3 regions of the Neobacillus pocheonensis genome follow, and region 1 is predicted to be linked to each of the others. Evidence: riboswitches for the same ligand, from Rfam matches in the RefSeq annotation. Region 1 holds a riboswitch; each other region holds the start of a gene.

Region 1 (2,206 bases):
GGCACCACTTACCGCTGGATGTGCCATAAGCGGCAGACCAATTTCTTCGTCTTCCCTTAACTCTTGGAGAACATCCAATCCGTAGGAAAACACATTAAAAAGTAATAAGTCTGCACCAAGCTCAGCAGCTTTCCTTGCCTTGTCTTTTAACTGTGAAGTCCTGCCAGTAAGGTTCACTGCATATAAAGTTCTATGTCCAGTCTCGTCATAAACCTCTTGTAAAATGGTTTTCCCATCAGTGATTCTTTTTTCAAATGGAGTTAATTGATTTTCAAACAGAATTTCATCATCCTTGACCAGATCGACACCGCCAAGAGCCTGCTGCCTAAGCTGTTCAGAAAGGAACTTGAGATCTTTACCTAGAACTCCTTTAAAAATACTCATTAAGAGCGGCCTTTCAAAAACGTTTAATTTCTTTCGAATCCCTTCGATCCCAAACCTTGGACCAGGGAACAATCGTTTTAATTCTTCCTCAAACTGTAAATCTATTAATTTTATTTTTCCATCTAATGAAAGCTTCCCAAAGACAGTTGTTAAAATAGCAGGCAGATCATTAGAAAAATTTGCAGTTGGATAGGCAATGCGTATCAATGTTTTATTCTCTTCCTCAGAATCGATTCCCTCAATGGAAACTACTCTTCCTTTATGCTTTCGCAGTTGGTTTTTCTCTAGTTCTGGCAGGTTCGTCCATGATCCAACCGTTAAGCCTAAGGCAATTTCCTCTGCTTTTTTGTCTGGATTCGTTTCATTATGCAGTAAATATGTAGCGATTAATTCAGACATTATTACACTTCCTCTCTTTCAAAAACAACATAAAAAACCTCTTCGAAAAGAAGAGGTTAGCATCACAAACTAACATCTTCTCATCTATCAGCTGTTCGCTGCAAGAATTAGCACCGTGCTTAAAAATTGGTTAAGTCGGTTGCCGGGCTTCATTGGGCTAGTCCCTCCGCCTGCTCTTGATAAGAAAACGATTCGTATTTATTCATTATTTTCACATTGGATAACTTTATTTTGGATTATCGCAAGAAAAATTTAAAATGTCAATCTTTTTTTTAAATATTTCTAAACAACTAATTCTTCTGACAGCTTCCCTCAGCCTCTCTTCGGATGATAAAAGACCAACCCGGACAAAGCCCTCTCCAAACTCCCCAAAGCCAATTCCAGGTGCCACCATAATATGGGCCTGTTCAAGAAGAATATTAGCAAACTCCTCTGAGGTTATCCCACTTGGCACTTTTAACCAGGCAAAGAACGAGCCTTGTGGGGCTGTAACATTCCAGCCAAGTGAACGAAGACCATCAATCAGAACATTTCTTCTTCGCTCATAAAGCTGATTTAACTCCTTAACACAATCTTGTGAGGCTGTTAATGCCTCTGAAGCAGCCTCTTGAACAGCCCCAAACAAACTTACATAAAGATGATCCTGCAATAGTTCTATTGCGGATATGACACTTTCATTTCCAATGGCAAAGCCAACACGCCAGCCGGCCATATTATAGGTCTTAGACAGTGTATAAATTTCAATCCCCACATCTTTTGCCCCTTCGATTTGCAGAAAGCTTATTGGTTTTTCCCCATCAAATCCAATCGCCCCATAGGCAAAATCATGGACAATACAAATATCATTTTCAGATGCAAGCTTGACCGTGTCCTCAAAAAATTCTTTCGTAGCAGTCGCTCCAGTCGGATTATTAGGATAATTAAGGAACATTAATTTGGCTTTTGTTAACGTTTCAGCGGAGATCTCGTTATAGTTCGGCAAAAAGTTATTTTCTTCTCGAAGCGGCATCGTACTCATTTCTGCCTGTGCGAGCGCAACGCCAGACCAATAGTCGGGATAGCCAGGGTCCGGAACAAGAATGGTATCACCAGGGTTAAGCAAACATTGAGGAATTTCTACCAGTCCTGCTTTTCCTCCAAAAAGAATGGCCACTTCTTTATCAGGGTCGATGGATACCCCATATTCTCTTAAATAAAATTCAGCCACTGCCTGTTTTAAATAATGATGGCCCTGAAATGGAGAATATTTATGGTTAATGGGATTGGCTGCTGCCTCTTGAAGCTTGGCAACAATATGACTCGGTGTTGGCTGGTCAGGGTTCCCCTGTCCCAAATTTATCACATCAAAGCCCTGTTCAATATATTGTCCAACCTTTTTTACAAGGGTAGCAAAAAATTGTTTTGGCAGACTATTTAAAAGTTG
Region 2 (2,206 bases), on a different contig from region 1:
AAGCCTTTGAATACAAAAAGCTCATTTTGTTTCTTTAAGTAATCTAATACCTTATAATATAGATTGGTAAATGCTTCTTCGGAAATTGATTGGTTGGAATTCCAATCGATTTTATCTTTCGTAGAACTTTCGACAACGATAAATTTATCCTGGGGAGACCGGCCTGTATACTTACCAGTTGAAACACGAACGGCACCAGTAGAAGTTAAAGTTCCTTCATTACGGCTTAGAATTTTTTCAACTAGCTGTGGAACAGATAATTGCGCTTGAACATTATTTTCTTTTAGTAATTCTTTTAATTCATTTGGAATATGAACAGAATTCATTTCATGTACCATCCTTTTAAATTAATTTTATAATGGCAATTTTTATATCGATTAGTATAACACATTTAAAACATTAGTCTATACTAATTGATGAAATAAAGTTGTATTTTATACATTATTCATGAAATGAGTAAAAAGCAATGCTAAAATGGATAAAAATTCCAAATATAACCATAATTTATTCTTTAATGATAGCGTAAGTTTTGAAAAAATTCATTGACATTGTTCGACAGTGTAGGGTATGATTTACCCTTGAACGGATACTCTCTTATCCCGAGCTGGTGGAGGGACAGGCCCTATGAAACCCAGCAACCTGCAAACGAAGAAGTAGATTGACCTTTTTCGGGCAAAGGTGCTAAACCTGAGGCAAGGCTTGACCTTGAACGATAAGAGTGAAAGGCACGCAAACATTTTGCATTCAACCTTTCCTCATGAGATGGAAGGTTTTTTTATATGCAAAAATATTTTCGTGTTACATTATCGCTTTTTCTTTATTCCATCGTGAGAATTTTTAGCCGGGTTTATTATTAAAACTATTGTTTTTTAATAAAATACCCGTGTTTATTTCATACTACTAAGGGAATGAGTTCCGTATCAACCCGAGGTTAAACGGCAAGGTATACATAGCCCCACACAGATAACCTCACTTTATTTCATTAATATAGGAGGAATTCAGATGTCAACAAAACGTCGTTTGTTCACTTCTGAATCAGTAACTGAAGGTCATCCTGATAAGATCTGTGACCAAATTTCTGATTCTATTTTAGATGCTATTTTAGCGAAGGATGCTAATGCGCGTGTTGCGGCTGAAACATCAGTAACAACAGGCTTAGTTCTAGTTGCAGGGGAAATCACAACTTCTACTTATGTAGATATTCCAAAAATTGTTCGTGAAACAGTTCGAGAAATTGGTTACACACGTGCAAAATACGGCTTTGATGCTGAAACTTGTGCGGTTTTAACTTCAATCGATGAACAGTCTCCTGATATCGCGATGGGGGTTGACCAAGCGCTTGAAGCTCGTGAAGGTTTAATGTCCGATGAGCAAATCGAAGCAATTGGTGCAGGAGACCAAGGTTTAATGTTTGGCTTTGCATGTAATGAAACAAAAGAGCTTATGCCTCTTCCAATTTCACTTGCACATAAGCTGGCACGCCGCTTAACAGAAGTTCGTAAAGAGGAACTTCTTCCTTACCTTCGTCCAGATGGTAAAACACAAGTAACAGTGGAATATGATGAGAACGATAAGCCAGTTCGCATTGATACGATTGTAATTTCTACTCAGCATCATCCTGAAGTTGCATTAGAGCAAATTCAACGCAACTTAAAAGAGTATGTTATCAATCCAGTAGTTCCACAAGAACTAATCGATGAAAACACGAAATACTTTATTAACCCAACAGGCCGTTTCGTAATCGGCGGACCACAAGGGGATGCCGGCTTAACAGGCCGCAAAATCATTGTTGATACTTACGGTGGTTATGCACGTCATGGCGGCGGTGCTTTCTCTGGTAAGGATCCAACAAAGGTTGACCGTTCTGCCGCTTATGCAGCACGTTATGTAGCAAAAAATATCGTTGCAGCAGGGCTTGCTGATAAGGTTGAAGTACAGCTTGCCTATGCAATCGGTGTGGCAAGACCAGTATCAATCTCTGTTGACACTTTTGGAACAGGGAAAGTAAGCGAAGACGTTTTGGTGGATCTAGTAAGTGCAAACTTTGACCTTCGCCCAGCTGGAATTATAAACATGTTAGAGCTTCGCCGACCAATCTATAAGCAAACAGCTGCTTATGGACACTTTGGCCGCACAGATGTTGATCTTCCATGGGAGCGCACTGATAAGGCTGAATCATTACGTGAGCAAGCAAATATCTAATTTC
Region 3 (2,206 bases), on a different contig from region 1:
CCGGATGAATGATTAAACTCTTTGCATCCCCAACATTAGCAACATGCGCCCATAATGAAAGAGCATCAATCAGTTTCGCCCCTGCTTCTTTTCCACCCTTAATACCGAAAATAACCATAGATCCCGCACCTTTTGGCAAGTACTTTTTAGCTAAATCATAATCAGGGTGTGAAGCATGCCCTGGATAAGAGACCCACTCAACAGCGGGGTGATTTAACAAATATTCCACTACTTGATTAGTATTGGCCACATGCTCTTTCATGCGAACATGGAGAGTCTCAAGACCAAGCGTAAACAAGAAGGCATTTTGCGGACTTAAAGCTGGACCAAGATCACGTAATAATTGCACACGGGCTTTAATGATATAAGCAATGGCACCTAATGCCTCGGCATAAACAAGGTCATGATAGCTTGCATCTGGAGTAATGAAGCCAGGAAACTTTGGCGAATTCCAGTCAAACTTACCGCCATCCACAATGATTCCCCCTGTGGTTGTACCATTGCCTAAGAGCCATTTAGTTGCAGAATGGACAACAATATCTGCCCCATGCTCTATCGGTCGGCACAGGTAAGGTGTAGCAAAAGTATTATCAATAATTAACGGGACTCCGGCTTCATGTGCAATTTCCGCTACTTTTTCAATATCAAGTACGCGCAAGCTTGGATTACCAATCGTTTCAGCGAAGACGGCTTTTGTTTTTTCAGAAATAGCCGTGCGGAGGTTTTCTGGATTATCGGTATCCACAAATTTCACTTTAATTCCGTATTTAGGGAGAGTAACGGCAAATAAATTATAGGTTCCGCCATAGAGATTAGATGCTGCGACAATTTCATCGCCTGCTTCAGCAATATTCAAAATGGCGAGTGTAATGGCAGCCATCCCGCTTGCGACTGCTAGGGCGCCAACACCGCCTTCTAATAAAGCTACTCTTTCTTCAAAAACCGTGGTTGTCGGATTGTGAATACGTGTATATATGTATCCCGGTTCTGCTAAGCTAAACAAGTTGGCTGCATGTTCTGTGCTTTTAAATTGATAGGCATTGTTTTGATAAATCGGAACTGCACGTGCACCTGTCACTGGATCTGGAGCTAAACCGCCATGAACACTTAATGTTTCAAACCGATATTTTTTTTGATTTTCAGCCATTAGTCCCACTCCCTTTTAAAATAAATAACCCCCGCTTCAGTAAGAAGAGGGGGTCTCTCTTCTTATCTTCCAGAGCTTGGTCCGCTCTGCTGGATTTAGCACCGTGTTGTTGTCAAACCGGTTGCCGGGCATCATTGGGCCAGTCCCTCCGCCACTCTTGATAAGATTGATTTTTTAATTGGTAGAATATTCTATTTACATATTACCTGATCGTTAATTCCGAGTCAATACGTATGATTAAATTATTTTTGCAAAATCTTCCTGCGCCTTCGTAAGGTAAAATAGGGATTCAAGCAATAATGTGATTCTTAATGGAGTTGTTATGGTTAGTTGGAGGGTTCGTAATCTTTGCTTACCCTCGAGTAGTTGTGTCATGGCATGTAAATCGCCGCTTATTTCATATTTTGCGGGTTCATTTTGCAGGGTAAAAATGACTCCTTTTTTTATTACTAACTGGATGGATTGTTGGCTTGATACAAGGTTTACCCGTATATCTGCATCTTCAATCAATGGAAGGATATGCTCTTGTTGGCTTACTTTTTCCAGAAACTTATTGAAGGCCTCTATCATTTTCACCACTCCGGTCCAATGCTATTTCCTATACTATTCTTTCAGAAAGAGCTGTAATCCTTTTATTATTGCTCGACAGTTATTGCAGGGATTTCCTGAGAAATATGTCGAAAAACGTTCATACTTTGATAATTTCAATGTGTCCTTATCTAACGGTAAACTGGTTTGTAATGATTGTGGATACGAGGAAGGGCTTGACTCTGCGATTTTGCGAAGCGTGGAGGAAATTAAGCTGCTATTTCCAGATAAGAAAATTACTACTAATGTTGTACAGGAGTGGTGTGGGGTGGATTCAATGAAAACTATTCGGAGGGTTTTAAAGCGAAACTATTATGTTGTTGGAAAGAAAGAATATAGTTTTCTCGATTTAAAATGATACATCTACTCTGAACTTTTACGGTAACCGTTGGCTTTGCTTTTTCATTGTCACGGGCACTCTGAACCTCTCACAGTGACCGGTGGCTCTGCTTTTCTACGGTCACGGGCACT

What was found. A riboswitch is a leader RNA that binds a small molecule or an ion and turns the genes downstream of it on or off. The one in region 1 is predicted to bind S-adenosylmethionine.
Region 2: another riboswitch for S-adenosylmethionine. It lies ahead of metK (methionine adenosyltransferase); the one in region 1 lies ahead of mtnW (2,3-diketo-5-methylthiopentyl-1-phosphate enolase).
Region 3: another riboswitch for S-adenosylmethionine. It lies ahead of ABES02_RS11380 (O-acetylhomoserine aminocarboxypropyltransferase/cysteine synthase family protein); the one in region 1 lies ahead of mtnW (2,3-diketo-5-methylthiopentyl-1-phosphate enolase).

The regions. Positions count from the first base shown of each region.
Region 1 is NZ_JBCNAD010000038.1:139,715-141,920, reverse strand. It holds gene mtnW (2,3-diketo-5-methylthiopentyl-1-phosphate enolase) at 1-783, opposite strand, end outside; SAM riboswitch class I at 861-969, opposite strand; gene ABES02_RS20960 (pyridoxal phosphate-dependent aminotransferase) at 1,010-2,206, opposite strand, start outside.
Region 2 is NZ_JBCNAD010000006.1:69,137-71,342, reverse strand. It holds gene pckA (phosphoenolpyruvate carboxykinase (ATP)) at 1-326, opposite strand, end outside; SAM riboswitch class I at 592-719, shown strand; gene metK (methionine adenosyltransferase) at 1,003-2,202, shown strand.
Region 3 is NZ_JBCNAD010000020.1:259,025-261,230, reverse strand. It holds gene ABES02_RS11380 (O-acetylhomoserine aminocarboxypropyltransferase/cysteine synthase family protein) at 1-1,147, opposite strand, end outside; SAM riboswitch class I at 1,207-1,314, opposite strand; gene ABES02_RS11375 (hypothetical protein) at 1,385-1,717, opposite strand.